DNA from 4 places in the Bacillus sp. FSL R5-0422 genome. Region 2 is predicted to be linked to each of the others. Evidence: riboswitches for the same ligand, from Rfam matches in the RefSeq annotation. Region 2 holds a riboswitch; each other region holds the start of a gene.

Region 1 (7,807 bases), 1.4 Mb from region 2:
AAAAACCGTTCCTTGCAGCCCTCATTGGTGCAGCAGTAGGCGGCGTGTTCATGTCGATCTTTAAAGTAAAATCATATGTGATATCTGGATCAGCAGGTCTCCCAGGTCTCCCAACATTCATTGGCCCAACATTTGTCTACTCTATCATTGGCTTAGTAATCGCCTTTGTCGTAGCAACGATCATGACACTTGTTCTAGGATTCAAAGATGTACCAGTAAAAGATGATACAAAAGCAGACAAACCAGAAGAAAAGAAAGACACAGTAACACTTCAAAATGAAGTAGTACAAAGCCCGCTTGAAGGTCAATTAAAGCCGCTAAATCAAGTAAATGATGCAACATTCTCTAATGAAATCATGGGGAAAGGTACAGCCATTGTCCCAACAGTTGGACGTGTAGTAGCACCATTCAATGGCAAGGTTGAAACCATTTTTCAAACGAAACATGCCATTGGCTTAAAGAGTGACCAAGGCACTGAGCTTCTCATTCATGTTGGAATTGATACGGTGAAGCTTGGCGGAAAACATTTCACAAGTCATGTAGAGTCAGGTGATTTTGTACAAGCAGGAGATGTGCTCGTTGAATTTGATATCGAGGGCATTCAGCAAGAAGGCTATGATGTCACCACACCAATTATTGTGACCAACACAAACGATTTTGCACAAGTTGATGCGAAAACAGAAGGCACGATTTCAGTACAAGAGACACTGCTTACAGTCAGTGTAGAAGAAAATGAGGAGGGCGTTCAACATGAACAAGTTAGAAAAAACATTTCCTAAAGATTTCTTATGGGGCGGCGCTGTTGCAGGCAACCAAATTGAAGGTGCTTATAATAAAGATGGAAAAGGCTTATCGACAGCAGATGTATCACCGCATGGAATTATGCATCCATTCGATGAATCAATGAAAGACTTAAACTTATATCATGATGCGATTGACTTCTACCATCGCTATAAAGAAGATATTGCACTCTTTGCAGAAATGGGATTCAAATGCTTCAGACTCTCTATTTCTTGGCCGCGTATTTTCCCAAATGGCGACGATGCGGAACCAAATGAAGCAGGCCTTGCTTTTTATGACAGAGTATTCGATGAACTGCATAAGCATGGAATTGAACCAGTTGTCACGATTTCCCATTATGAAATGCCGCTTGCACTTGTGAAAAACTACGGCGGTTGGAGAAACCGTAAGCTTGTCGACCTTTATGAAACATACGCGAAAACGTTGTTTACTCGCTATAAAGACAAAGTGAAATATTGGATGACCTTTAATGAAATCAACGTCGTGTTACATGCGCCTTTCACTGGCGGTGGTCTTGTATTTGAAGAGGGGGATGACGAGAAAAGCATTCAATATCAAGCAGCGCATCACCAATTTGTTGCAAGTGCTTTAGCTGTCAAAGCAGGCCACGAAATCATTCCTGATGCGAAAATCGGCTGTATGATTGCAGCGATGACAACTTATCCATACAGCTCAAGACCAGAAGATATGTTTGCTGCAATGGATCAGGACCGTAAAACCTTGTTCTTCTCAGATGTACAGGCAAGAGGCTACTATCCAGGTTACATGAAACGATACTTCCAAGAAAATGGAATTCATATTGAGATCCAAGATGGTGATGAAGACATCCTAAGAAACCATACAGTAGACTATATTGGCTTCAGCTATTACATGAGCTTTGTGACAAGTACAGATCCAGAGGTTCTTGGAAAAGTCACTGGTGGTAACCTATTTGAAGGCGTTAAAAACCCTTATCTAGAAGCAAGTGATTGGGGATGGCAAATTGATCCAAAAGGACTTCGTACAACACTAAACCAACTATATGACCGCTACCAAAAACCATTATTTATCGTAGAAAATGGACTGGGAGCTGTCGATCAAGTAGAAGAAGACGGATCCATTCAAGACGATTACCGAATTGATTACCTCAGAAGCCATTTGCTAGAGGCGAGAGAAGCCATTGCAGACGGAGTAGACTTGATGGGTTATACAAGCTGGGGCCCAATTGACCTTGTTAGCGCATCAACAGCTGAAATGAAAAAGCGCTACGGCTTCATTTATGTCGACCGTGATAACGAAGGAAAAGGTACATTAGATAGAAAGAAAAAGAAAAGTTTCGATTGGTATAAACAGGTGATTGCGACAAATGGCGATCATTTAGATGCATAAAAGAAAAAAGACAAACCGTTCATACTGCGGTTTGTCTTTTTTTCGTCATTTGGACTATGAAGTCCACACTTGATCCGCAATCTCAATCACATGACGAAGCTTTTCCCATTGTTGCTCTTCTGTTAACAGATTGCCTTCCTCCGTTGAGGCGAAACCGCACTGTGGACTCAAGCAAATCTGGTTAATGTCGACGTATTGAGCTGCTTCCTCGATTCTTTTTTGAATCTGTTCAGCCGGCTCAAGCTCACCGTATTTTGAAGTGACAAGGCCTAGTACGATTTGGAGGTTTGGGTTCTTCACATAGCGAAGGGGTTCAAAACCGCCAGAACGATCGTCGTCGAATTCTAAAAAGAGACCATCTACATCTAAGCCGGCAAAAATCGTCTCTGCCGCTGCTTCATAACCGCCTTCAGCTGCCCATGTCGATTTAAAGTTCCCACGGCAAATGTGCATAGTGATCACCAAGTCCTCTGGACGATCGGCAACTGCTTCATTGATTGTTTTCGCAAATGACTCACGCAGTTCATCTTCTTCTCGGCCAAAGGCTTTGATTTGTTCATGCCCTTTTTCAGAAAAGAACACGGCCCATGCTGTATCATCCAGCTGTAGATAGCGACAGCCTGCATCATAAAAGGCACGGATGGCTTTTTTATATGCCTGTGCCACATCATGGTGGAATGCCTCTAGGCTGTCGTATACTCCTTCTTCAAGCTTTCCACGGAAAAAGAGCATATTCGGACTTGGAATCGTCATTTTAGCGGTATGATCACCAGCGATGCTGTGAAGGAATCGATAATCTTCCAGCATTGGATGATCTGTAAAATCGATCTTGCCCGTTACTTTGATTCCTCGCGCCTTTGTCGTCGTATTGTGGAATTGAATACCTTGATCTGCTTCAAATCCTTCAACTCCATCGAGTCCCTCAAGAAAGTCAAAATGCCACCAAGCACGTCTGAACTCTCCATCTGTGACAACCTCTAATCCAATTTCCTTTTGTTTCTCCACAATACGAGTGATTTCTTCATTTTCAATTTGTCGGAGTTGCTCTGCTGTCAGTGTACCGTCTGCTTTTTGCTTGCGTGCTTCCTTGATACGTTCTGAACGAAGTAAGCTGCCTACTTGATCTGCGCGGAATGGCGGTTTCGTTGTTTTCTTTCCAATGGTTTGTACTTGTGTCATGTTGAATCCCTTCTTTCTACAGGTTAAAAATCAAATAAAAAAGCTCTTCCTTGGATAAGGAAGAGCATCATATACTGAGAGAACTCTGCCTTATCTTCAAACAAGCATCTGCTTGCTTAAGGAATTAGCACCATTCTGTTCCGAGGAACAGCGGTTGCCGGGTTTCACAGGGCCAGTCCCTCCACCACTCTTAATAAGGTTACCTTTGATTCAATTTTCTTAATAAACATAATTATTCAACTTTTACGAGAGAAAGTCAATGGTTTTTACAGTTAATTTTCTATATGAACAAATCAGCGACGAGAACCCCCGCTAGTCCGACAAGTGAAAGAACGGTCACCATCAATGTCCACGTTTTAAAGGTTTGGGCCATGGACAGGTTAAAGTATTCTTTATAAATCCAGAAACCCGCATCATTCACGTGAGAGAACGTAATGCTGCCGGCACCTGTTGCGATCACCATTAACTCTGGGCTCACACCTGTGAGTCCAATCAAAGGAGCAGAAATGCCAGCCGCTGTGAGTCCGGCGACAGTGGCTGACCCTAAAGATACACGAAGGACCGCAGCAATCAACCAGGTGAGAAGCAGTGGCGAAAGTGTGCTTCCTTGCATGATTCCTGCAATGTATTGATCAACACCGCTATCAATGAGCACCTGTTTAAAAGCGCCACCACCTGCAATAATTAATAAAATCATCGCAATAGAACCGATAGAATCTGTGATTGATTTCATCACATCCTGCATGCTCTTTCCTCTGCCAAGTCCAAACGTGTAGATAGCAAGAAGAACGGAGATTAACAGTGCAATCGCAGGCTCGCCTAAAAACTCAGCGGTTGGCAGTAATGAGGAAGACGGAAAGAAAATTTCTAAAACTGCTCTGAAAGTCATGAGCAATACAGGCAAAATAGCGGTGAAAATGCTGATGCCGAAGCTTGGCATCTCTTCTTCTGTAAATTCCTTTGGATTAAATAAGTTCATTGGAATATGTGCGTGTAACTGATCTTTTTTAAATAATTTTGTAAAGAGAAGTCCGCCTACTAAAACAGCAGGAATCGCTAAAATAATCCCAACTAATAAGGTTTGTCCCATGTTTGCTTGAAAGACATTTGCAATGGCAGTCGGCCCTGGGTGAGGAGGGAGGAAGCCATGTGTGGTGATGAGTGCAGCGACGAGCGGCATACCCACATAAAGCACAGGAAGTCTTGCAGCTTGAGCGATCGTAAAGACTAGTGGAATTAAGATAATGAATCCGGTTTCATAAAATAGAGCAATTCCGATCACAAACCCAGTCAGCATCGTTGCCCATTGAATCTTTCCAATACCGAATCGATCAATGAGTGTCATCGCAATACGCTGAGCTCCGCCAGAATCAGCCATCAATTTACCAAGCATCGCACCAAAACCGAGAACGAGTGCGAGATGCCCGAGCGTACTGCCGAGTCCTTTTTCGACGGAAGCAATCGCTTCAAGTGGTGACATTCCTTCTAAGACAGCGACAATTAAAGAAACAATAATCAAAGATATGAAAGCGTTTAACTTAAAGACAACCATAAGTAAAAGCAATAATAAAACGCCAAGTCCGATAAACACTAACGACATGGTTTTTCCTCCTTTGTGGTGCATAAAGGAGTGTATAAACACCCCCTATGCTTTATCCTTCAAGTATGTCTACAGCTTCTTTTAACGTATCCCTTGAACCAACATTTCCCGGGAAAATCACATAAGACATGAAAGGGAATTTACTATCTTCACCTGTTTGCCAAACGGGAATGCCTGGTTTGATCTGCCCTGCTACGGTTGCGCGTTTCACGTGAAGTCCTCTAGTTCCAATATCACTGGAGGTAATGCCACCTTTGGCAATGAGATACTTAGGGCGAATTGTGAGACGCTGGACAATGCTTGTCACAGCATCACTAATTTTTACAGAAAGCTTTAATTCTTCCTCCTGTCGATCATCCCCAAGGTCAAGCCGTTCTCTTCTTGTATAAACAGCCACAGATTGACCAGATACTAATAATTCTTCAGTTTGCTGAATCACACGGTCAATTTCTTGTTGAAATGCTTCAGGCTCCAGCACGAGGTGTGTATTGAATTCGATCAAAGCTACCTCTTTATTTTGTTGAAGCGCTTTTAATTGATCTGTTGTCTTCTTCACATGAGAACCAATCATAATGAGACCACCGTGTGGGCTTTGTTCTTGTATCAAGTCATGTCTTGTTAATAAGGCACGATCCCCTATACCGCCAAGAACTTTTGTAAGTGCCGCTGCACTTCTGAACATAAGTTGCTTTCCTGCTTGAATGGCTTCTATGAGAGCAGTGACAAAGACTTTGACATCGTCATAGTCCACAGCGTTTACAACCACTTTTTTAAAATCAGTCACACTCAAGAGCTGATTTTTTATTTGATTCATTCGTAAAGCCCGTAGATCATCTAACGAAATGTAAGTGGTGTTCTCTTTCGTGAAAGATCCGTCTGACTTTTCTTCAATCCATTCTCCGAGATGAGATGACTGAAAGCCGAATGTGCGATCTTGTGCAAATTCTGTGTTACCAGCAGGAATTAATTCTTGTCCTTCTTGGACGTAATGAATATTGTTGATCGTCAAGCGTCCACCTTCTTGGAAAAAAGGAAGAAGGATTTCTCCATCGAATTGGCGGGAGCTTTGCTGTTCAATCGTGGTTCTGAGTACTTCTGTTTCCAGCGGGAAGTGTCCACGAAGAGTGGAATCTCCTCGGCTGACAATGATGAAATCCTGATCAAGCCGTTCCGCTACCTTTACAATTGTTGAAGCGATTGTTTCGTGTACAGCGATCGTTTCCTTCTCAGTCATACTGCGAGAATTGGTCAAAATAAAAAACATGCGGCTGTCTTCAAGAAAACCAGCTTCGATGCTTTCTTCTGACCAATCGGTGAAAACAGAGACGCCATGTACGGTTTGAATCCCTGTTGGATCATCATCTAATACAATGACTTTATGATGAAAGCTGTTCAGTGCTTGTTCGTATGCTGCTTGAATGATTTTTGAATCCGCTTTCGGAAGAGCATTCAGTATGTCAGTGCTTTTCTTCATGACCATCTCATCCTTTCTTCACTTCGACATGAGCCATTTTTTCGTAATATTGAACGATGCCGCCATGGTCAAGCCCAGATTTTCCGTCGGCTTTGAGCGCGTGGAAGATTTCGAGCAGCTGGCTAGAAAGAGGGAGAGGAACGCCGATATCGTGAGCCGTTTCCATCACATTGGTTAAATCCTTTAAGTTAATGTCGATACGTCCGCCTGGTTCAAAGTTACGTTCTAAGATGAGAGGGACTTTTGCATCAAGAACGGCACTTCCTGCCAGCCCACCGCGAATAGCTTCATACATTTTGTCAATGGCAATGCCCGATTTAGCAGCAAGAACGAGCGCCTCGGACATAGCGGCAATATTTAAGTTGACGATGATTTGATTGGCGAGCTTCGCTGTTGTTCCGCTCCCATTTGTGCCAACTAATACAACCTCTGTGCCCATCGCAAGCAGGACATCCTTCACTTGCTCAAAGATGGCTTCTTCGCCGCCAGCCATGATGGCAAGTGTTCCGTCTATTGCCTTCGGTTCTCCGCCGCTGACAGGTGCGTCGATAAATTCTACCTGATGCTGTTTTGTAAGAGCAGCTAAAGCTCTAGAAGTAACAGGAGAAATTGAGCTCATATCTACGACAATCGTTCCAGGTTTAGCTGTAGTTAAAATGCCATGATCACCTGAAACAACAGCCTCTACGTGCTCTCCTTTAGGAAGCATTGTGATAATGATATCGCTTTCAAAAGCGGCATCAGCTGCTGAAAAAGCACCTTTTGCTCCGGCTTTTTGTAACGCTTGAATCGCTTCCTCATTTAGATCGAAAACAGTCACAGTATGACCGGCTTTTAATAGATTAAGTGCCATAGGCTTTCCCATAATACCTAATCCAATGAATCCAAGTTTCTTTGTCACATTGAACGCCTCCTATATAGAAAACCCTTACAAAGAGCGCTTTCTTTTCTGTTTGTTAGTATATATACTATCTTTTATAATTGATAGTAGGAAATAAACTATTGTTCATTTAATGTACATGACGTGATAGGAACGTGTCAACGGAAAATATGAGAAAAGTCACAAAAAAAGACCGGAATCAGCTCCGGCCTTTTGCGTTCATGTTTTATTTTTAGCTACGGCTAATCGAGATCTTTTCACATTTTCAATGGCATTTGATCCTAGTTCTAAAACAGCGGCAACGTATAGTACATCGATGATCACAAGCTGGTTAATACGGGAGATCATGGAGTCAGATCGATAGGTTGTCTCCCTAGAAGAACTGAGCAGATGAAAGTCAGATCGCTTTGCGAGTTCTGATTTCGGATAGCTGGTGATAGAGGCGATTTTTGCTCCCTTTTCTTTAGCAAATTGCACGGCATCGAGAATTTCTCTACTCTCTCCT
Region 2 (7,807 bases):
ATCTACGCCGCCTTGCATGAGCTCCCATGTTGTCAGTCTAGCCCCTTGGAGAACAGGGCGTGTTTCGCAGGCATAAATGTGAAGATCGAGATTTTTCTTTTTCGCTAAATAGAATGGAGCAAGGGCTGTTCCGTAACGGCTTGTGGCGATGGAACCTGCATTGCAAATGGTCATAATCCGATCACCTGATTTAAAGAGCTGGAGTGCATTTTGACCGATTTGTCTGCATGTTTCTTCATCTTCGATTTGAATTTGAATGGCTTCATGGACAAGGTCTGTTTTGGCTGCATTGACTGAAGCTGCACGCTCAATGCGCCGCAACAACCGCTCCAATGCCCAGGCTAGATTCACAGCGGTTGGACGAGCACTGTTTAAATATTCTTTTATCTGAATGACTTCTTGTTGAAACACATCAATGTCTTCTGTCTCAATGTCTTGGGCACTGAGCGCCAGTCCGAAAGCTGCTGTAATGCCAATGGCAGGTGCTCCACGCACTTTTAACGTGACAATGGCATCATACACGTCTTCTTTTGTATATAGATGCTCAAACACGGTTTCTGCCGGTAATTTTTGCTGATTCAGAATGTTAATATGGTTTTCTTCCCATTCGACAGAACGGGGGACTTCAAATTCTTTAGACAAAACCCGTCACTCCTTTACAGATTGCTGGAATAATGCGACGAGGTCAGACGCTGTTTCCACTGCATGATATTGTTTGATGAATGTTTTTCCGAGCGTAAGTGCTGTTTTTTTCTGCTGAATCCGTTTAGATGGTGATGGAATCGCATCAAGATCAGCGGCATGAGCAAGGCCAATCGTTCGGCGGACAAGCTCACAGCCTGCAAAGCCTGTTGCTTCTTTTAAAATACGGTCAAAGGTTGTTTCTAAAAAGCTGTCAGATACACTAAACGCTTCAATGCTGTCTTCTTTCCAAGCCTTTGCGAACACTTCCTTGAAGGTCGCCCATACATTGACGACATGGTCAAAAAGGTGCTGCTGATCGTGTTCATTTTCACGAGACAAAGCGTTTAGGAACAGGTTGGCGATAAAGTGACCGATATCGAATCCGAAGGGACCATAAAAAGCGAATTCTGGATCAATGATCTTTGTTTCCGTCTCACTTGCAAAAATACTGCCTGTATGAAGATCTCCATGAACAAGTGTTTCGGCAGATGTCAGGAAAATACGCTTCAATTCAGCTGCTTTTGCTTGCACTTCAAGATCTGCCCAAAGCGCTTCGGCGACTTCTCTTAATTCTTCTTCAAAATCATTTGTGCTGCTATCAAAGAAAGGATCTGTGAAGACAAGCTTTTCGGTAATGTCACAAAGATCTGGATTCGTAAATTGCTTCACAAATTGTTTTTTGATTTTAGGATTTGTGGCAAAGTCAGAAGTGTAAAAAAGTGTTTTTCCTAAGAATTCTCCGACATGATCAGATAAATGCGGATATTGTTTTCCGGCAATTAGCCCTTTTCTGACGATTTCTAGGTGTGATAGATCCTCCATAGCCGTCACAGCAAGAGCTGTATCTGAATAATAGACTGCTGGTACAAGGTGCGGCGTATATTCTGACTGCTTGATTAGGGCAGCACTTTCGATCCTCGCACGGTCTAATGTAAGTGGCCAGCTCTCTCCGACCACTTTGGCGTAGGGAAGTGCCTGCTTGATAATCAATCCTTTTTCTTGTTTATGGTCAAAAATATGAAAGACGTAATTTAAATTTCCGTCACCGATTTCCGTACATGTCAAATGACTGCTTTCTTGGATCAAGCCAAGTCTAATTGCGAGTGCAACTGCCGAGCTTTCTGTTAATTCTTCATATGATGCCGTAAGTGTAACCAATTGCTTCCCCTCCAAATCATATAAAAAAGCCTCTTTCTCCTGAGAGAAAGAGGCTTGATGTCGTGTATGCTCAAAGCCTCTCTTATCTCTCAGCACATACGTCTGATGGAATTAGCACCGTGCCCTATAAGACAATTGTCTTGGCGCTTACTTGCTGCGCCCCACTTCACAGTGGTATTAACGGTCGGTTGCTGTTGGGGTCAAAAGGCCAAATCCCTCGCCCAACTCTCGATAAGAGAAATCAATATGTAATTGTTTCGTGTCTACTTGCATTTCTTAATTCAAGATATTATCAGAGCTGCAGTTCACATGTCAATCCTTTTTCAAAATTGCTTTACAATTCGTGAAACAATCCATTACAGTGTTTGTATTGCTACGTAACTTGAATAGAAGGTGAAGAAAAATGGAATTTCAGCAGTCAGATGTATTGAAACAATTACCGACACAATTTTTTGCATCCCTTGTGCAAAAAGTGCAGAAAAAAGTGGAGGAAGGCGCAGATATTATTAATTTAGGGCAGGGAAATCCTGATCAGCCAACTCCCGTGCACATTGTAAAAGCGATGCAAGAAGCGGTCGCAAAACCTGAAAATCATCAATACTCCTCATTCCGCGGAACAGCGAGATTAAAAAAGGCTGCCGCTGCCTTTTATGAAAGAGAATATGGGGTTACACTTGATCCGATGACGGAAATTGCGATTTTATTTGGCGGGAAAGCGGGACTTGTTGAGCTGCCGCAATGCTTGCTGAATCCGGGTGATACGCTCCTTGTTCCAGATCCAGGTTATCCTGATTATTGGTCAGGTGCCGTGCTCGCTGGAGCTCAGATGGTGACGATGCCGCTACTTGAGCAAAATGATTTTTTACCTGACTATGACCGGTTGCCTGAGGATGTTAAGAAAAAAGCAAAGTTGATGTATTTAAATTATCCCAACAATCCGACAGGTGCTATGGCAAGCCAATCATTTTTTGAAGAAACCGTGACATTCGCTAAAGATCACAAACTCTGTGTTGTCCATGATTTTGCCTACGGCGGCATTGGGTTTGATGGGGAAAAGCCGATCAGCTTTTTGCAAACAGATGGAGCGAAAGAGACGGGGATTGAAATTTATACATTGTCTAAAACGTATAATATGGCGGGCTGGAGAGTCGGATTTGCAGCAGGAAATCCGTCTGTTATTAACGCGATTGAGCTTTATCAGGATCACCTGTTTGTTTCACTGTTTAAAGCCACTCAAGATGCGGCAGTGGAAGCTTTGTTAAGCGACCAAACGTGCGTACAGGTGCAGAATAATCGATATGAGAAACGGCGAAATGTGTGGATTGCTGCGTGCAAGGAGATTGGCTGGGAGGTCACTGCACCAAAGGGGTCGTTTTTTGCTTGGCTAAAGGTGCCAGAAGGATATACATCTGAATCTTTTGCTGACGTATTATTAGAGAAAGCACATGTGGTTGTGGCACCTGGGAATGGGTTTGGTACTCACGGTGAAGGATACGTCAGAGTAGGACTTTTAACAAATGAGGAGCGGTTAAAAGAAGCCGCTCAGCGAATTGCTGCCTTGAATCTGTTTGAAAATAAGCCATTGACAACATGAAAAAACGGTGCGATAATTCAGACAATATTTTAAAAATTGAATATTCTTATCAAGAGTAGGCAGAGGGACTAGCCCAATGAAGCCCGGCAACCGACTTCCATGAAGCACGGTGCTAATTCTTGCAGCAAGCGCTGAGAGATAAGATTCGGATGAATGACACGAAACAACCTCTTTAAGGCGCTGATTAAGCACTTGAAGAGGTTTTTTTATTGACCATATGTATGACGCAATCGAAAGGGGATTCCTAGTGAGTGAATTACTGGCAACATACGTATTAACACATCGAGAGGATGAACAAGTGAACCGAAAAGCGGAGCAGATCGCGCTTGGTTTAACAGTTGGATCATGGACGGATTTACCGCAGCTCAAAAAAGAGCAGCTTCAAAAGCATAAAGGCCGGGTAGAAAAGGTAACAGAAAAATTTACCCCAGCCGAGAACGGTCTATATCAATCTGAGGTGACCATTGCTTATCCTGAGGCTAACTTTTCAGCAGATATACCGGCTGTTTTGTCGACGATCTTTGGAAAGCTTTCACTAGATGGAAAAGTGAAACTAGTGGACATTCAATTCTCGGATAGATTTAAAAAAAGCCTGCCAGGACCGGTATTTGGTATTGATGGCATACGAAAAAAAACAGGCGTGTTTGATCGACCTTTGTTGATGAGTATTTTTAAAGGTGTCATTGGCCGTGATATGACAGATTTAAAAGAACAACTCCGTTTACAAGCATTAGGCGGTGTTGACTTTATCAAAGACGATGAAATTTTATTTGAGAGCCCGCTAGCCCCTTTTGAAGATCGAATCAAAGAAGGAAAAAAGATATTAAAAGAAACATATGAAGAGACAGGGCACCGAACGCTATATGCCGTTCATTTAACAGGAAGAACCTTTGAACTGAGGGATCGAGCAAGAAAGGCAGCTGAACTCGGAGCGGATGCACTCTTATTCAACGTTTTTGCCTACGGGCTAGATGTCATGCAAAGCTTAGCTGAGGATCCAGATATTCGATTGCCTATTATGGCCCATCCTGCAGTAAGCGGCGCTTTGACATCATCACCTGAATATGGATTCTCCCATTCTCTTCTTTTAGGTAAATTAAATCGATATGCTGGCGCTGATTTAAGTCTTTTTCCCTCACCGTATGGGTCGGTCGCACTTCCGAAAAAAGATGCTTTTGGAATCTATGAAGCTTGTGTAAAAGAGGATTCGGTTCAAAAAACATTCCCAGTCCCGTCAGCAGGCATTCATCCTGGAATGGTTCCAGTTTTGATGAAAGATTTTGGACTCGACCATGTGATAAATGCTGGTGGAGGAATTCACGGACATCCTCGTGGAGCGATCGGCGGAGGGAAAGCATTTCGATCGATCATTGATGCGGTGATACATGGTGAGTCAATCCAAGAGAAGACAGCTTCTTGCCAAGACTTAAAAGCAGCACTTGAATTATGGGGAAGGGTAGTAGAATAAATGAAAAAACCAATTGTATGTTGTGATTTTGATGGAACCATTACGAAAAATGATAATATCATTCGCATCATGAAGCACTTTGCACCAAGTGAATGGACGAAGCTGAAGGACGATGTTCTCACAAAGGAGATCACCATTCAAGAAGGCGTCGGGCAGATGTTTCAATTACTGAAGAGTGATCAAAAAGAAGCCATTCAATCGTTTATTTTAGAAGATACAGAGATTCGAGAAGGATTCAAGCAATTTGTTAATCATGTGAAAAAGGCTGATATTCCCTTCTATGTGCTAAGCGGCGGGATGGACTTTTTTGTATATCCCATACTCGAGGGCATTGTGGAAAGAGAGGATATTTATTGCAATCATGCCTCATTTCACGAAGAGCATATTCAGATTGAATGGCCACATGCCTGCGATTCGCAATGTCAAAATGGCTGCGGATGCTGTAAGCCGTCAATCATTCGAGAACTGACCCGTGAGAATGACTTCATTATCATGATTGGAGATTCAGTCACCGATGTGGAGGCGGCAAAGCATGCGGATCTCACATTTGCGCGTGACTACTTGCTAAACGAATGTAAAGAGCTCGGGCTTGTTCATGAAGAGTATGAAACATTTATTGATCTTAAAGCACAATTTGATCAAATAAAGGAAGTGAAGGAATGGCAGACGAAAAGAACAAGCGCTGGCAGGAGCTAGCAGACGTCAAACGTGAACTGGCACAAAGAGACTGTTTTTACGGAACAAGCGGCAATTTATCGATTAAGGTGTCGGATGATCCAATCACGTTTTTGGTGACGGCAAGCGGCAAAGATAAACGAAAAGAAACAGATGAAGACTTTGTTTTAGTAAATGCAGCAGGTAACCCTGTTGATCCTGACGTACCGCTTAGACCATCAGCTGAAACACAACTTCACACATATGTGTATGAGCGGACGAATGCAGGCTGCTGTCTCCATGTCCATACTATCGACAATAATGTGATCTCTGAGCTGTATGGGGATAAGGGCGAGATTCGTTTCAAAGGAAACGAAATCATCAAAGCGCTTGGTTACTGGGAAGAGGATGCAGAAGTGTCGTTACCGATTATTGAAAATCCAGCCCATATTCCGCATCTTGCAGCACAATTTGCAAAGCATCTCACTGAAGAGTCGGAATCAGGTGCTGTGCTTATTCGAAATCACGGCATCACAGTCTGGGGAAAAACTGCCTCTGAAGCAAAACGAGTATTAGAGGCGTATGAATTTTTGTTTAGCTACTACTTAAAATTAACGCTTTATCAAAAGCAGCTTGTCACATAAAAAGGAGGAAAAGCACATGGCGACGATTTTGATTCATAATGAAGAGAATACATTACTTGAAAGCGAACAAGAGGTGGCAGCCTATTTAGAAAACCAAGGGGTCATTTATGAACATTGGGATATTGCAAAGCTGCCAAACCGATTATCAGAAAAGTATGATTTAACAGATGAAGAAAAGGACGAGATTTTGACTGTTTTCCAAAAGGAAATCGAGAGTATATCAGAGAAACGAGGGTACAAAGCACAGGATGTGATTTCATTATCTGATGCCACACCAAACCTAGATGACCTGCTCCAAAATTTTCAGCGTGAGCATCACCATACAGATGACGAAGTCCGTTTTATTGTAAGTGGTCATGGAATCTTTGCCATTCAAGGGAAGGATGGCGTCTTTTTTGATGTAAGACTGAACCCAGGCGATTTAATTTCTGTTCCACCTCATATTCGTCACTACTTTACACTTCAAGAGGATCGAAAAGTGGTCGCAGTTCGCATATTTGTCACAACTGAGGGCTGGGTGCCAATTTACGAGGAAGAAACGGTTTAATGACAAGAGCTGATCATTCCGCATGAGGCGGAAGATCAGCTTTTTTTTAGGAAAATAGGTATAAAACGAGAAAGAAAATAGTTGATTTTGATCTTCAGCATAGGATAAAATTCTGTTTAATCCATGTGTCAGTCCTGTCCAAATTTGAAGTTTACCCCCAAATAAGAGTGGGTAAGAGGTCTTTAGGCTGTAAAAAATTAAATAAAATAAGCATATTTAATTTAATTTACAAATAAAGTATAATTTTGGTGTCGGATCAATTTGAGCATAGACAGTCGAATTTATTGCGGGAGCTGAGATCATGAATAGTTATGTAAGAAAAGAGCAATTGCTAATGTCAATTGACGAGAAGAGAAAACAGATGGTAGAAGCTGCTCAAGCAGAGGGTTACACTGGTGAGACGACAATTAAATATAGTCAAGAACTGGACAACCTGATGAATGAGTATCAGTATCTCCTTTTTCATGAGAAACAATCTGCCCCCTCCTTTCATGATCTTGTCTCTCAAATGAGTCTGCTATCTGTGAACCGTCCCTCTTATTGACATAAAAAAACCGGTCTTGCCTAAGCAAAACCGGCTGAATGTTTCAGCTATGCTGAGTGAGCAGAAGGCAGCATGATCATGACAGTTGTTCCTTTATTCACTTCGCTCTCGATATCAATTGTTCCGCCATACATCGAAATGATTCGTTTACACACGACAAGTCCAAGACCTGTTCCTTTTTCCTTCGACGTAATAAAAGGGAGGAAGATATGTTTTAACATTTCTTCTTGTATGCCTTCGCCTGTATCTTTCACTTTAATAATGACATGGTCTTTTTCAGCCTCAATCAAAATCTTCAAATGACCGCCATTTGGCATCGCTTCTAACGAGTTCTTCGCAACATTTAATACAACTTGTTTAATATGATCCTTTGTGCAATAGACCCCCACATCTTGAATCGTATTAATTTGCAGATCAACCTCAACATTATACAGGTTCGCCTCAGAGAAAACGATCGGCATGATCTCACTTACAATTTCTTTTACAGAGTTATTCTGCCATTTTTCAGCCGTTG
Region 3 (7,807 bases), 1.6 Mb from region 2:
CCGAAAAGCAAAAAAATGGCTGGAAGAACACAATAAAGACATCAACAGCATACATATCGTCGAAGAGACGCCTAATAAAGAAACATTAAAAGCCCTTTACGAAAAAAGCGGCTTAGAGTTGAAGAAGTTCTTTAATACAAGTGGACAGAAATACCGAGAGCTACAGCTGAAAGATCAACTTCCTGCAATGTCAGAGGACGAGCAGCTAGAATTACTCGCATCTAATGGAATGCTGATCAAGCGTCCGATTACAACAGACGGTAAACGAGTCACGATTGGATTTAATGAAGATACATTTAAAAGCGTCTGGAAATGATGTAACTTTCATTCAGATTGTGGTATCTTCAATATAGATTGAAAGAAAAGACTGGAGGGGTATTGAATGAGCACACCAAAAGATTTACGTTATTCAGAAGAACATGAATGGGTCAAAGTAGAAGGGGAAAAGGTGCGTATCGGTATTACGCATTTTGCTCAATCTGAGCTAGGCGATATCGTGTTCGTTGAGCTTCCTGAAGTAGGAGACAAAATTACAGCGGACGAGCCTTTCGGAAGTGTAGAATCAGTGAAAACAGTTTCTGAGCTTTACGCACCGATCAACGGTACAATTGTTGAAGTGAACGATGAGCTGGATGACAGCCCTGAATTCGTCAACGACTCTCCATACGAAAAAGCATGGATGATCGTGGTAGAGCCAGCTGATACATCTGAAATTGAGAACTTGATGACTGCTGAGCAATATGAAGAAATGACAAAAGAAGACTAATTCACGTGAAATTGGACACTCTACCTTTATGGGGGGTGTCCAATTTGTCTTTTCAAAAAGAACAGGTGGATATAACAGATCATGTCACAGGGCGATTCAAAGAAAGCGGCATGGTGCTGTATCATCAAAATGAAGAGATTGGCACGATGATTAGTGAAAACCAATATGAGTTAAAATCAGGTTATTCCTATGATCAAAATCGTTTTTATCGTCTGACGGATACATTGACCCACGGGACAGAAAAATATGTAGACTGTGATGATGAAAATGGCTGGTGCTAATCACAGATGAGGCTGCAGTGAGCATAAGCTGCAGTCTTTTTAGTGCAAGTGCCCAATCTTTACAACCTCGATGAAAGATTGTAATCTAAGGGAGAACTGAACAATGTCAAAAGGGCCGGGTGATCGTGATGAATGTAGAGGTAGAAAAGGTCATCATAGTAGAAGGTAAAACAGACAAACAAAAGCTAAAAGAAGTCATAAGTGAACCTGTTACCATCATTTGCACCAATGGCACGATCAGTACATCGAAGCTGGATCAGCTCGTAGACGAATTATTGGGGAAAGACGTTTACATATTAGCAGACAGTGACGATGCAGGCGACAAACTGCGGAAGCAATTTCGAAAAGAATTCCCTGAAGCGCTTCATCTTTTTGTCGACAGAACGTACCGCGAAGTGGCCGCTTCACCGTCAGCCCACATTGCATCTATCCTATTAGCTGCAAACATTGATGTTCATTCGAAATATTTATGAGGGTGGACGTATATGAAAGAGATTGAAGAACATGATTTCAAGGAAATAAAGGACGATTTATTTCTTTTATACTTATATACACCGTTTTGCGGAACATGCCAGCTGGCAAAGAAAATGCTTGCGGTCGTAGACACCATGCAGCCGGATGTACCTTTTTACGAAAATAACTTAAACTACTCACCAGGCTTTGCGAAGGCTTTTGAGATCGAAAGCGTTCCTTGCTTTCTACTGTTTAAAAAAGGCGAACTGGTGCAAAAAGGCTATGCCTTTCACTCTGTTCCATATCTTCATGAAATGATTGAAACCGCTAAATAAAGCGGTTTTTTGTCATATTTCAAGCAATTCATCTGAAAATTTGTCGAGTTATTTATAAAGGACAAGGGAATGTTTGTAGAGAAATGTTATGTATAACCAAATGACAGGGAGGTTATACATGTGGAAAAAGTGAAAACCCATGGTAACAAAGGGCAGCGCTTATTGCTAAAACCGCTGCTCTCATCATCATCCTTGAAGATTACATTTGAGGCGGAAACTGACTCTTGTACATTGATTGTGGATGAGCGTGGTGAAGTGAAGAAACTACCTGCAATTGAGTTATCGGATCTCATCTTTTATGGTGAGAGAAAAGAAATACTACAATTATTAGATGGAGATATGTCCTTACAGCAGTTAATTAGCAGGGGACAAGTGAAAGTAAAAGGGTCATTCCGCGCGCTCCTAAGACTAGAGGCGGTGCTCTGGCTGACGAACGGTTTTTTTCGAAAAATGATAACGTAGTCGTTTACTAGGAAATTAGCGATTTACAGCGTTGACATATCTCGGGTAGCATGATATTCTACGTTAGTAAAAACATGAACATCACATAAAACAACATATTTTCTCTTATTAAGAGAGGTGGAGGGACGTGCCCTATGAAACCCGGCAACCGTCAGCATAGCTGAAATTGGTGCCAATTCACTCAAAGCCGCAATGCTTTGAAAGATGAGAGAAAGGCGTATTGAACATAAAAGGCCTTTCTGCTTGCATTGCAGTTGGGTCTTTTTTACTGACCTCAAGCCAGGCGCGGAGCATGGCATCAGGAAGAATAAATAATGTATGTGATGGCAACCTATAGATTCAGCAAGAAAGCAGGTGAACAGACTGTGATCCATTTACAGAATGTATCAAAAACGTATCATTCAAAAAGCGGAAATGTTGATGCTGTGAAAGACGTCAACTTGGATATTGGTAAAGGTGAAATATTCGGAATTATTGGGTATAGCGGTGCCGGAAAAAGCTCGCTGATTCGCCTATTAAACGGTCTGGAGCTGCCAACAGAAGGAATTGTCGAAGTGGCAGGCAACCGGATCAATGAAGTATCGAATGCGAAACTTCGGAAAGCAAGACAAGAAATCAGCATGATTTTCCAGCACTTTAACCTACTTTGGTCAAGAACAGTGAGACAAAATATTATGTTCCCACTTGAGATCGCAGGTGTACCGACATCGAAACGGAGAGAGCGTGCGAATGAACTGATTAAATTAGTCGGTTTAGAAGGAAAAGAAAATGCGTATCCGTCTCAGCTTAGCGGCGGACAAAAACAGCGTGTGGGGATTGCGAGAGCATTAGCAAATGATCCAAAGGTTCTTCTTTGTGACGAAGCAACGTCAGCACTTGATCCGCAAACAACGGATTCTATCCTTGATCTTTTGGCAAATATCAATAAACGACTTGGACTGACGATTGTGCTGATTACACACGAAATGCATGTCATTCGCAAAATTTGTCATCGCGTGGCGGTGATGGAGAATGGACGCATTGTCGAAGAAGGCGAGGTATTACGCGTTTTCAGACAGCCGAAGGAAGAAATGACGAAGCGATTCGTCCAGCAGCTTGCTGAACCAGAGGAAGCGAAAGAAACAATCGAACACGTCTTAGAGCGCGTAAAAGAAGGTCAGGTCGTACGGTTGTCCTTTATTGGCGATTCTGCCGAGCAACCGCTCATCACTGAAATCATTCGATCCTTCAAGGTCGATGTAAATATCCTTCAAGGAAAGATTTCTCAAACGCAGGAAGGCGCGTTTGGAACACTCTTTATCCATATTAATGGAGAAGAGACTGAGGTAGAAAAAGCCATCGCCTATATCCAAAGCAAACAGGTTGAAATTGAGGTGATGACACATGTTTGAGAAATGGTTTCCGAACGTTGATTTAGAAGTCATTTGGAATGCAACGGGCGAAACGGTCTATATGACACTCATTTCATTGGCGTTTGCCTTTGTGATCGGAATTATTCTTGGACTCCTGCTTTTCCTTACAGGAAAAGGTGGTCTTTGGGAAAATAAACCGATCAATGCTGTCATCGGTGGAGTCGTCAACATTTTCAGATCGATTCCTTTTATCATTTTAATTATTCTTTTATTAGGGTTCACGAAATTCTTAATGCATACAATTCTAGGTCCAAATGCAGCACTGCCTGCCCTTGTCATTGGGTCAGCTCCATTCTATGCACGTCTTGTCGAAATTGCACTGCGTGAGGTAGACAAAGGAGTCATTGAAGCAGCACGCTCAATGGGAGCGAAAACATCGACCATCATATTCAAAGTATTGCTGCCAGAATCATTGCCAGCCCTCATTTCAGGTATTACCGTAACAGCGATTGCTTTAATTGGCTCAACTGCGATTGCAGGTGCAATTGGAGCAGGCGGACTTGGTGACCTTGCTTATGTGGAAGGATACCAATCTGGTAATACAGATGTCACACTTTTTGCCACTGTGTTTATTCTCATCATCGTCTTTATTATTCAAATAATCGGTGATTTGATTACAAATAAAATTGATAAACGATAAGGGAGGATTTATTCATGAAGAAATTGATTTTAAGTGCACTATTTCTAGCATTTGCAGGCATTTTAGCTGCATGCGGTTCATCTAATAACGCAAGTGATAGCAAAACCATTACGGTTGCGGCTTCAAAAACACCACATGCCGAAATTCTTGAAGAAGCAAAACCACTTCTAAAAGAAAAAGGCTACGATCTCAAAGTGAAAGTACTTAGTGATTATAAAATGTACAACAAAGCGTTAGCTGAAAAAGAAGTGGATGCAAACTTTTTCCAACATATCCCTTACTTAAATGAAGAAAATAAATCAAACAAAGATTACGACCTAGTGAGTGCAGGTGCGGTTCACCTTGAGCCATTCGGCATCTACTCTAAGAAATACAAATCAGTAAAAGATATTCCAAACGGTGGCACGATCATCATGACAAACAACGTAGCTGAGCAAGGACGTATGCTTGCCCTGCTTCAACATGCTGGTGTCATCAAACTCGACCCAAAGGTTGATACAATCAACGCTACTGTAAAGAACATCAAAGAAAACCCAAAGAACCTAAAGTTCAAAAAAATCGCTCCTGAACTAACAGCGAAAGCTTATGAAAACAGTGAAGGCGATGCTGTGTTTATCAACGTCAACTATGCGATCCAAAATAAATTGAATCCGAAAAACGATTCAATCGAACTTGAGCAAACAAAGAACAACCCATATGCAAACATCGTGGCGGTTCGCAAAGGTGAAGAAAAATCAGATAAGATCAAGACTTTAATGGAAGTTCTTCACTCTGATAAAATCAAAGAATTCATCGACAAAAAATATGACGGTGCTGTACTACCGGTATCTGAATAACGATGTGTTAACCTCGCTTTCGTCAAAGCGAGGTTTCAGCGTGTAGACAAACCCTCGCATTCGGTGTCAGTCCTGCGTGCTGGTGCTCACGAATGTCGGATTCGCTCCGCTCCAGTACTCGTCCTTCCTACACTGCAAAGGTTTTCTATCACGCTGAAAGGAAGACAAAGGTCTAAAATTAAGTTCATTTTAGACCTTTGTCAACAATCTGTAACCTCGCTTTCGTCAAAGCGAGGTTTTTTTGTGTATTTTTTCAAATCTCGCTCATAATAAAAATGTACAAATGACCTGAAGGGATGGAATAAAGATGAATGAACAGCATATGAGCGGATTCATGCAGCAGTCGCTGACTGATTATAAAACCGCAATGGGTGAATTTCAGAAGAAAATGCCGGTGTTTGGGAAAAAATTCAATGAATTCACGGAGCAATGTTTTCAGAGCGATTCATTAACGCAAAAGGAAAAACAAATGATTGCCCTTGGCATCAGTATTCATGCACAGGACGAATACTGCATGATTTATCATACAAAGGGAGCGCTCGACCAAGGCGCCACAGAAGAAAATTTGCTAGAGGTTGTCAGCGTGGCAGCAGCATTTGGCGGCGGGGCAGCATTGAGCCAAGGGATTACTGTCGTTCAGCAATGTATTGACGAATTTGGAGGACAGACGCATTAAGGGAAGGAAAGGGCGGTATATTTCCATATCAGGGAGTTGAGTTCTTCTCAGCCGATTGTGTGAGAAAATATGCCAGCATAGCGCACTATATCCCTTTTGAGTGAAGCCGCATGACTTTGATACAATGAAGCTACACTCAAAGAAGGGAATGGTTTATTATTTGTTCGGACCATAGTACATTAGGATTGGATTATACCGCCGAGATGGAAAAGGCCATGCATAAGGCTCATGGCATGAGCTATGCAGAGTACGAAAGAGACCATGACTTACGGATGAAAGTGGAATATAAACGAGAGCAGTCCTATCGAGATGAGAAAAGGCAGCTCGCAAAAATGAATATACAAGGCTATTAAATAGCTAAGGGACGGGGAGAACAGTTTCCCGTCCTTTCTTTATGAAAACAGTCTTTTCGACATAAATCCTTTTATCTACCGGCTTTTTTTGTTAGAATTTTGAGAGCATCCTCTCACGCTTATCGTGAATGTGTTGTATTCACTTTTAATTTGTTATAAAATTAGAATGAGAATAAATTGAGAATAATGATTATTTTGGAGGTATCGATATATGACTGCTTCGACATTAACAATTAAGGACTTGCACGTTGAGATTGAAGGGAAAGAAATCTTAAAGGGTGTAAACCTCGAGATAAAAGGTGGAGAATTCCACGCAGTAATGGGACCAAACGGTACAGGTAAATCAACTTTATCTGCTGCAATTATGGGCCACCCTAAATATGAAGTAACAAAAGGCAGCATTTTGCTTGATGGCGAAGATGTACTTGAAATGGAAGTAGATGAGCGCGCTCAAGCAGGTCTTTTCCTTGCGATGCAATACCCATCTGAAATTAGTGGTGTGACAAATGCGGACTTCCTTCGTTCTGCTATTAACGCTCGCAGAGAAGAAGGCGATGAAATCTCTCTCATGAAATTCATCCGCAAAATGGACGAAAACATGGAGTTCCTTGAAATGGACCCAGACATGGCGCAACGCTACCTAAACGAAGGTTTCTCAGGCGGGGAGAAAAAACGCAATGAAATTCTTCAATTAATGATGATTGAACCAAAAATTGCGATCCTTGACGAAATCGATTCTGGTCTTGATATCGATGCGTTGAAAGTGGTTTCTAAAGGAATTAACAGAATGCGCGGCGAAAGCTTCGGCTGCTTAATGATCACTCACTATCAGCGTCTACTGAACTACATCACACCAGATCACGTTCATGTCATGATGCAAGGACGTATCGTGAAATCTGGCGGACCAGAACTTGCACAACGTCTAGAAGCAGAAGGCTATGACTGGATTAAAAAAGAGTTAGGAATTGAAGACGAAACTGTTGGTCAAGAAGCGTAAGCGTTAGGAGGATTATTGATGACATTAGAAACGAAATTATCAGTAGATCAAGATTATGTCAAAAGCTTCTCCGAGAAGCATCAGGAACCGGCATGGATGAGTTCCCTTCGCTTACAGGCTCTTGAAAAAGCAGAAGACCTTCCAATGCCAAAGCCTGACAAAACGAATATTTCTAAATGGAATTTAACCAATTTCAAACAGCATACAGTCGAAAGTGCACCATTTGGATCATTAGAAGAGCTTCCTGAAGAAGTGAAATCTCTTATTGATTTAGAGGACACGGATAAGACAGTTTACATTCAGCGTGATCAAACGCCAGCCTACTTGTCTCTTTCAACAGAAGCGAAAGACAAAGGCGTGATCTTCACTGATCTTCATACAGCGCTTCGTGAACATGGCAATCTAGTGAAGAAATACTTCATGACTGATGCAGTGAAAGTAGATGAGCATAAACTAACAGCTTTACATGCTGCTTTAGTGAATGGTGGAGCTTTCCTCTATGTACCGAAAAATGTAGAACTTGAAGCGCCAATTCAAGCCGTCTACCTACATGAAAACGACGACACGACTTTGTTCAACCATGTCATCGTTGTAGC
Region 4 (7,807 bases), 1.5 Mb from region 2:
TGTGTTGTGATGTCGCATCCTTTTCTTGCTAATTTATTTACAATGCTTTCAAAGGATTTGATCCGTGATTTTGTATGCTCTATTGGATTGTGGCCATGGATTAAATTATATTCTTGGCTAATGATTGAAAACTTCGTATCCATTTCATCTAATGCAAATTTATATACTAATAATTCATTTTTCCAGTCTTCCATGACGTTTTTCAAATCTTCTACATGAGTTGCTGACATATTCATTTCTTTTGTCATCTCCTTTTGGGAAACGGCGGCTGCACCGCTTTCCGTTTACTAGACGGAGACGAGACTCGAAAGGTTTTAAAAAATACATCGTCAGCCTCGCTGTTTGTAATACGTCAACGCTAGCGCAAGCGCGAGTACAGAGCCTTTCACAATATCCATCGCGTAATAAGGGACAGACATCATCACAAGCCCATTTTGCAAAATACCGATGAGCACAGCCCCAATAAAAGTACCAAATGCATTTGGTTTTCCTGCTCCCATGACGGAAAAACCGATAAAAGCTGCCGCTACGCCATCCATTAAATAAGGTGTACCTGCATTTATTTCCGCTGTCATCACCCTTGATGCCAGCACAATACCACCGATTGCTGCAAATAAAGCTGAGAGCAGATATGCCGCGATTTTATATTTGTTTACATGTATCCCGGACAATCGAGCCGCTTCCTTATTCCCACCAATGATGTACATAAATCGTCCGTGCTTTGTGTAGGTCATGAAAATATGTGCAAATAGCACAATCACTGCCATTAAGAGAATAATATATGGCACCTGTCCGATTTTGCTAAAAAAGGCGGGAATTGTACCCGTTGAGAATGTACCGTCAGGCAGCACCATGTTTTCAGAAATGGTCGCCCCTTTCGTATACGTTTGAGCCAATCCTTGAATGATAAACATCATGGCTAATGTCATGAGCATATCTGGAATTTTCATTTTGACAATCATCAAGGCATTGAGTAAACCAACAATAAGGGCAGCCGCTAGCGCAGAAAGGATCGCAATCAGCGGGTTTTGCGAAAACCACACAAACATAGAAATCACGATTGCATTTGATAACGTTGCGACTGATCCGACTGATAGATCAAAGCCGTTGACTGCCAATGAGATGGTAAGGCCCACCGCAATAATGGTCACAATCGAGATAGACCGTAAGATATTGATGATATTCCCTGTTTGTAAAAACGCTGGATTCGCTGCCGCAAATACCACAATCAATACAACAATGGTTAAAATCGTGCCATATCGATAAAAGAAATCAAATAGATGAAAGGATGGCCGCTGTTTTTTCGTTTGCTGCACAGGGGCTAGAATTTGTCGTTCAGTCATGATTGTCCTCCTGTTGAATGATATAAAAGCTCTTCCTCAGTCGTTGGGGCCGTCATTTCCCGGGCAATGCTGCCATCATACAGCACATAGACGCGGTCTGCGATCCCTGCAATCTCCGACAGCTCACTTGACGCATAAATCACAGATTTCCCGCGGGCGGCAAGCTCTGCAATCAGTGTGAAAATATCTTTTTTCGCTCCAACGTCAACACCTTTAGTTGGTTCATCAAAGAGATAGACATCCGCCTCAGCCAGCAGCCATTTTCCGATGGCAATCTTCTGTTGATTTCCACCGGATAGATGCTTCACCTTTGCTTCAAGAGATGGGGTTTTCACACCAAGTCGCTTGACGATTTCGTCTGCTTTCCGCTTTTCCTTTGAACGATGTAAGAAGCTGAACACACGTGAGAATGAGCGAAGATTTGCTGCTGTTAAGTTCCACCCCACACTCTCTTCTGTCAGAACCCCTTCCTTTCTCCTTTCTTCTGGCACAAGGGCCATTCCAGCTCTCACAGCTTGATGAGGCGATGTGAAGCGTACGGTTTGACCATGAAGTTGTACAGTCCCCGTCGTTTTTTCTGAGGCGCTGAAAAGCGCTTTACACAATTCCGTTTTTCCTGCACCGACAAGGCCTGCAATTCCGAGAATTTCTCCCTTTTTTACATGAAGATGAATGTTGCGTAATTTATGCTGGTCGTTTAGCTGCTTCACTTCAAGGACAATAGGTGCGTCTTTCAAAGGTGTACGAAGCGGGAATTGCTCCTCTAATGGCGCTCCTAGCATTTCTTCAATGATCTGCTGGGGATTTGTATTTTGAACAAGATGAGCTGCGACATCGGTTCCATTTCGCATCACTGTCAGTTCATCACAAATGGTGAAAATTTCAGGCATGCGATGAGAGATAAACACAATACCCGTTCCATTCTGTTTCAGCCGATCAATCATTAAAAATAACTTGTTTGTTTCTGTATGACTAAGCGGGGCAGTTGGTTCATCTAAGATTAAAATGCTGCATTTGATTGAAACAGCCTTGGCGATGAGCACCATCTGTTTTTCCGCAAGGGACAGATCACTCACAAGGCGTTTTGTGGAAATGTCGATGTCCAATTCTTTTAATCGGTGAGCTGCCTTACGGTGTAGCTCTTTCCAGCCGACAAATGTTTTTTTCTCAAGCTGATGCATCATCATATTCTCTCCAACACTTAAATAAGGAACGAGAGCTGTATCCACTTCTTGATGAACCGTCTGCACACCATATGAGGCTGCATCCTTTGGGGTTTGAATTGATGCCGCCTGACCATTGATTTGAATGCTTCCTTCATAATGGGAATGAGCGCCAGAAAGAACTTTCATTAACGTGGACTTCCCAGCACCATTCGCTCCAATCAGTGCATGAACTGTCCCTTTTTCTAATGTGAAATTCACTTGATCTAACGCTTTTACTCCTGGGAATTCAATCGAAATATGCTTCATACAAACTAACGGCGCTGTCATAGGTGTCCTCCTTCTCATGATCATCATCTGAAAAACGAAACACCCTCTATAGAAGAGAGTGCACGACGTTTATTTTGTATAATGCTTCTTCAAGGTCTTCATCCAATCTTCTTCAAAGGCAGTTGATGAGCCGAATCCCTTCACTTCGTCTGCAAGATTGACCATATTGATGGCTTTTCCTGATTGTTGAAGCTGTTTTTGTGAGATGAGAGAGGCCTCAAGGTCATAGGAAGACGGGGTTTTCTCGCCCGCTATTTTCTTCGCAAGAATTCTCACGTCAACTGCGCCAATGAGCTTCGGATCAACTGCTGCTGTGTACTTCCACGGACTGTCTTTTGCTGTCATTTCTTGAAGATCAGCATTTGACACATCAATCCCATAAATCTTCACTTCTGTTCTTCCTGCTTCCTTTAGCGCTCTTGCTGCGCCAATGGCAAAGGCATCCCACGTGGCAAAAATAGCATCGAGTTTACCCTTTGGATATTTATTCAGCATCGCTGCCACAGCATTTTGTGTTTGAACAGACGTATCAGAGGAGGCAATACCAAAGCGGTCAAGTTCCTTGATTCCTGAATGTTGTTTGAGCGTTTCTTGATAAACCTTGTTCCGTCTCACCATTGGCGGGAATCCATCTACCCAGAGGTACGCAATATTGGCTTTTCCTTTAAAATCAGACACGAGTGCATCTAGTGATTTTTTCGCTAATTGTTCGTCATCTTGAGACGTCACTGTAACCCCTTTGATGCCTTTCAGTTTAGGATTTGAATCGAACGCTACGACCGGAATGCCCTTTGCCGTAATCTTTTTCACGTCAGCGACGGTCGCCTCGTCGTCCCCATGAGAGATGATAAAGCCATCATAATTTTCTTCCAGCGCCTGAGAGATGGCGTCATGGAACTTCGCTGTATCTCCATTTGCGGTGTAGACATCAACCGTAAAGCCAAGCGCTTCACCTTCTGCCTTTGTCCCAGCTAAAAACTGTGCTGTATGATCATCTCCGCCGATTTTACGGATGACTTTAATTTTTGCTCCCTGTCCCTTTGCGAATCGCTTCGGTACATTGTCAAAAGAGACTTTTTCATTCGCATTTGCCTTTGAGCCCGCACTCGATCCAGTGCCGCAGCCTGTTAATAGGACAGTCAATACCGTTAATAATATAAGACTAGATGTAAAATACTTACGCTTCATTGCTGTTCCTCCTCAAGTTGTTTTTATTTTTCACATCGGAAAACTAGGTAAAAATGTAGGAAAACGCCAGTAAACTGTTCTTCCTTTTGAAAAAGAGACGACAAAAAGCCTCTCTTAGAAAGAGAGGCTTGAACACCGTTGCATGAAACATGTATCGGGAATTCTTCCTCTCTTATCTGTCAAAGCTGTCACAGCTTTGCAGGAATTAGCACCAATTTCTATAGTAGAAACGGTTGCCGGGCGTCATAGGGCCAGTCCCTCTGCCTCTCTTGATAAGAGATCCGTTATGAAATTTTGTTTTCGTTGAAATGTCTTCTTTACTTTAATGTGATGTCACATCAATGTCAATGATTTTTTTGAAAATTTAAAACAATGCGTTTGCGTTCACACATGCTTAATTTCCGATGATTTTCTTAGCAGGTGATGACTTCTTCAGGCGAAAATCATATTTTTTCTCATTCACAAATTGCGGATTGAGATGTGCTGATCCTTTATCTTGACCGCTTTTAGAGAGATATGTTTTGTAGCCTTCCATCCATTTCCCGCGCCATACCCACTGTGAAGCCTTCGCACCTTTGCGGTCATCATAAACGTTCTTCTGGAAGGTATTCTTTTGATTCACTCCATAAAGATTCACGACTAAGTAATGCGAGGCACTCGCTGTCATGATATTGCTCGTGATTCGATTGTTCACGGCTTGATATTGCATCAACAATTGACCGCCTTCTAAGCCGGCTGTGTCATTTTTGTATAAAATATTATGTGAGATCGTCGTATTTGTTGTTCCGCCTCGCTTTTTATCATAACCGCCAATTGAAATGCCTGTATAACGGTTCAAATACACTTGGTTGTGTTCAATGCGAATACGATCTGCCATTTTTCCTTTATGTTCACTTGTGACTTCAATCCCAAGATCGTTGTGATGTGTAATGTTATGATCAATCACAATATCCTTCCCACCATCCACATAAATGCCACCAGCGGAGATGTCTTTGCCATAGGCTGGATTCCCTACACTCGTGATCTCGTACACTTTGTTTCTTGATACAACACCATTTCTGACTTGATCGTACTTTTTAGAAGGTGCTACGTTCTCAAAACCAATTAAATCAATACCTATATTATCCGTGTGGCGAACCGTGTTATGTGTCACACGAAACTTAGTGACGTTCCCATTGAGCACAAGCGCTTCACTGAAGCCAAGCTTTAATTTTTCAACAGTGTTTCCTTTGATTTCAATATCTTCAATGGCCGCTGGAGCTTTTGTTCCATAGACCGCAATACCGTGCGCATTCCCATTTTTGTGTGTCGTCTGAATGTCATACACTCGGTTGTTGAGAAGTTTGACGCCTTTCCCGCTTCCTTTGATGAAAATACCGACTGGGGTCAGGTCTTCTTTATTCGTCTTGAGATGTCCCACCGTCAGACCTTTGAGGGTAATGTAACTTTTTTGATCGATCGTGACAAGACCGCCATCTGCTTGATTTCCTTTAAGTGAAGCCCCGCTAATAACAGGTTTTTCTTTTCCATAAGCTTGAAAGATAACTGGTGCTTTCTTTGTACCTGAATGGCGGACAATCAATTTCTCTTTATATGTGCCGCCTCTCACGTAAATGGTTGTCCCGGCTTTCGCCATACTTGCCGCTTTTTTCAGCGTGCGAAAAGGTTTTTGCTTCGTTCCTGGGTTTTTATCGTTTCCGTTTGTCGCTACGTGATAGGCTATGCTTTGCTTAGCGCCAGCCTCCTCCGTCATCGCTTGACAGCCGAAGCTGATGACGGTCATGAATAAAATAAGTAAAATACCTGGTATCGCTCGTTTCATCCTGTTGTTTGCTCCTTTCACTTCTATTTTCTTTATCGGTTAAAAAAAAGAGGATTAAAATATGAGAATGCCCCTTGCAATGTACTGGTCAAAAGGTGTATGGTTGAAAGAATATCTTACAGGAAATTTATCCGCTTTTAAATTGTCAGATTAATCAGTTAATAATGCATTTGGATTTTATTTCTTTATTACAAAGGGGTGACATGAGGCAGACTGACGGCAGAGAGAAGGAAAGCGCTTTAACAGATTTTTCTTGTCTGAATTCCAGAAAACCTATTGCTAATATTTTGTGAAGGTATAGAATAGAATCATAATTATTTCATATTATTAGAATTTTCAAATAATCAAACAGCAAGGAGATTTACGATGCCAAAACAACCCATCCGCGTTGAACTTAGTTCAACAAAAAAACCAAAACCTCAATCTGATCAACTTGAATTCGGAAAAATCTTCACAGATCACATGTTTGTGATGGATTATTCCATTGATCAAGGCTGGTATGACCCAAGAATTATCCCTTATCAGGCTATTCCAATGGACCCAGCTTCGATGGTCTACCATTATGGGCAATCTGTTTTTGAAGGCTTGAAGGCTTATGTTTCCGAGGATCAGAAAATTCTCTTATTCCGTCCGGAAAAGAACATGGAGCGCTTAAACAGATCCAATGACCGCCTGTGTATCCCGCAAATTGATACAGAAACGGTTTTAGAGGGCTTAAATGAACTCATTCGCATTGATAAGGATTGGGTACCTGATGCAGAGGGCACTTCCTTGTATATCCGTCCATTCATTATTTCCACTGAGCCGTATTTAGGCGTTGCACCGTCAAGCACGTATAAGCTGCTGATTATCCTCTCTCCAGTGGGATCTTACTATAAAGAAGGCATCCATCCAGTCAAAATTGCCGTTGAAAACGAGTTTGTCCGTGCCGTTAAAGGCGGAACAGGAAATGCCAAAACAGCTGGAAACTACGCCTCAAGCCTTAAGGCACAGCAAGTGGCTGAAACGAAAGGTTTTTCACAAGTTCTTTGGCTTGATGGTGTTGAGAAGAAGTATATTGAAGAAGTCGGAAGTATGAATATCTTCTTTAAGATCAATGGGGAAATCGTGACGCCTGAACTGAACGGCAGCATTTTAGAAGGCATCACCCGTAACTCTGTACTTGAGCTATTAAAACATTGGGGAATTCCAGTGACAGAGCGTAAAATTTCGATTGATGAGTTAATTGAAGCACATCAATCAGGTGAGCTTGAAGAAATCTTTGGAACTGGAACGGCGGCCGTCATCTCTCCTGTCGGGGAATTAATTTATCACGATCAGCCATATGTGATTCAAGATGGTCAAACAGGTGAAGTATCAAAGAAATTGTATGAAGCCATTACGGGTATTCAAAAAGGCACACAACCAGATATCTTCGGCTGGACAGTAGAAGTCGACTCGGTCGTCAAACAAGCTTAAACATGTAAAAGAACCTTTCAATCATGAAGGGTTCTTTTTTTGTTTATTCACCTCTCCAATATACCTTATAATGGTAAATACATATGATTAAGGAGAGTGATGGTATGTTTTTTACTTATCTACTAGCGTTCATTGGGATCTGTATCGGTTCAATGATCGTCGCTACTGGTTTCGACGATTCACCGTTTCACACCCGTGTTCTATTTAAGTTTCTCGGAATTTCTATCCTTGTTCTTTCTATTACTTTTGTAAAGGTTAGACGAAAGAGGTTACGTGGCAAAAAGGCGAAATAGCCTTAGATATCCAGTCAGCCTTCTATCAAATCGTACACCAAAACAAGACAGATACACCTACAATCGCCCCTGCATATATCCACTGTTTCCATTTGATGCTCCTCTTTTTTTCGATCAGTAAAAAGATCTCTGGTAAAAAGACGATGATGATTTCTATGATAAAAACAAGATAATAAACAAACGGCATCGGCTGAAAATCAAAGTCTCTTT

What was found. Region 2 has a riboswitch for S-adenosylmethionine ahead of mtnW (2,3-diketo-5-methylthiopentyl-1-phosphate enolase). Riboswitches for the same ligand answer to the same signal wherever they lie in the genome.
Region 1: it holds a riboswitch for S-adenosylmethionine, as region 2 does, so the genes downstream of both, MKX52_RS17795 (5-methyltetrahydropteroyltriglutamate--homocysteine S-methyltransferase) here and mtnW (2,3-diketo-5-methylthiopentyl-1-phosphate enolase) in region 2, are expected to answer to the same signal.
Region 3: it holds a riboswitch for S-adenosylmethionine, as region 2 does, so the genes downstream of both, MKX52_RS14805 (methionine ABC transporter ATP-binding protein) here and mtnW (2,3-diketo-5-methylthiopentyl-1-phosphate enolase) in region 2, are expected to answer to the same signal.
Region 4: it holds a riboswitch for S-adenosylmethionine, as region 2 does, so the genes downstream of both, MKX52_RS17480 (sugar ABC transporter substrate-binding protein) here and mtnW (2,3-diketo-5-methylthiopentyl-1-phosphate enolase) in region 2, are expected to answer to the same signal.

The regions. Positions count from the first base shown of each region.
Region 1 covers NZ_CP152014.1:3,462,997-3,470,803, reverse strand. The annotation lists gene MKX52_RS17805 (beta-glucoside-specific PTS transporter subunit IIABC) at 1-779, shown strand, start outside; gene MKX52_RS17800 (glycoside hydrolase family 1 protein) at 751-2,169, shown strand; gene MKX52_RS17795 (5-methyltetrahydropteroyltriglutamate--homocysteine S-methyltransferase) at 2,224-3,348, opposite strand; SAM riboswitch class I at 3,436-3,548, opposite strand; gene MKX52_RS17790 (gluconate:H+ symporter) at 3,629-4,948, opposite strand; gene MKX52_RS17785 (four-carbon acid sugar kinase family protein) at 5,001-6,422, opposite strand; gene garR (2-hydroxy-3-oxopropionate reductase) at 6,430-7,323, opposite strand; gene MKX52_RS17775 (MurR/RpiR family transcriptional regulator) at 7,522-7,807, opposite strand, start outside.
Region 2 covers NZ_CP152014.1:1,261,857-1,269,663, forward strand. The annotation lists gene mtnA (S-methyl-5-thioribose-1-phosphate isomerase) at 1-642, opposite strand, end outside; gene mtnK (S-methyl-5-thioribose kinase) at 649-1,842, opposite strand; SAM riboswitch class I at 1,922-2,080, opposite strand; gene MKX52_RS06335 (pyridoxal phosphate-dependent aminotransferase) at 2,246-3,436, shown strand; SAM riboswitch class I at 3,480-3,581, shown strand; gene mtnW (2,3-diketo-5-methylthiopentyl-1-phosphate enolase) at 3,684-4,904, shown strand; gene MKX52_RS06345 (2-hydroxy-3-keto-5-methylthiopentenyl-1-phosphate phosphatase) at 4,905-5,600, shown strand; gene MKX52_RS06350 (methylthioribulose 1-phosphate dehydratase) at 5,564-6,202, shown strand; gene MKX52_RS06355 (cupin domain-containing protein) at 6,219-6,749, shown strand; gene MKX52_RS06360 (aspartyl-phosphate phosphatase Spo0E family protein) at 7,051-7,293, shown strand; gene MKX52_RS06365 (ATP-binding protein) at 7,341-7,807, opposite strand, start outside.
Region 3 covers NZ_CP152014.1:2,868,660-2,876,466, reverse strand. The annotation lists gene MKX52_RS14835 (arsenate reductase family protein) at 1-316, shown strand, start outside; gene gcvH (glycine cleavage system protein GcvH) at 383-766, shown strand; gene MKX52_RS14825 (YusG family protein) at 811-1,047, shown strand; gene MKX52_RS14820 (toprim domain-containing protein) at 1,176-1,520, shown strand; gene MKX52_RS14815 (thioredoxin family protein) at 1,533-1,835, shown strand; gene MKX52_RS14810 (SCP2 sterol-binding domain-containing protein) at 1,956-2,297, shown strand; SAM riboswitch class I at 2,400-2,508, shown strand; gene MKX52_RS14805 (methionine ABC transporter ATP-binding protein) at 2,663-3,688, shown strand; gene MKX52_RS14800 (methionine ABC transporter permease) at 3,681-4,349, shown strand; gene metQ (methionine ABC transporter substrate-binding lipoprotein MetQ) at 4,364-5,185, shown strand; gene MKX52_RS14790 (carboxymuconolactone decarboxylase family protein) at 5,493-5,861, shown strand; gene MKX52_RS14785 (hypothetical protein) at 6,077-6,214, shown strand; gene sufC (Fe-S cluster assembly ATPase SufC) at 6,426-7,211, shown strand; gene sufD (Fe-S cluster assembly protein SufD) at 7,230-7,807, shown strand, end outside.
Region 4 covers NZ_CP152014.1:3,401,344-3,409,150, forward strand. The annotation lists gene MKX52_RS17465 (GTP pyrophosphokinase family protein) at 1-236, opposite strand, end outside; gene MKX52_RS17470 (ABC transporter permease) at 330-1,343, opposite strand; gene MKX52_RS17475 (sugar ABC transporter ATP-binding protein) at 1,340-2,836, opposite strand; gene MKX52_RS17480 (sugar ABC transporter substrate-binding protein) at 2,906-4,024, opposite strand; SAM riboswitch class I at 4,194-4,303, opposite strand; gene MKX52_RS17485 (right-handed parallel beta-helix repeat-containing protein) at 4,419-5,846, opposite strand; gene MKX52_RS17490 (branched-chain amino acid aminotransferase) at 6,213-7,304, shown strand; gene MKX52_RS17495 (hypothetical protein) at 7,623-7,807, opposite strand, start outside.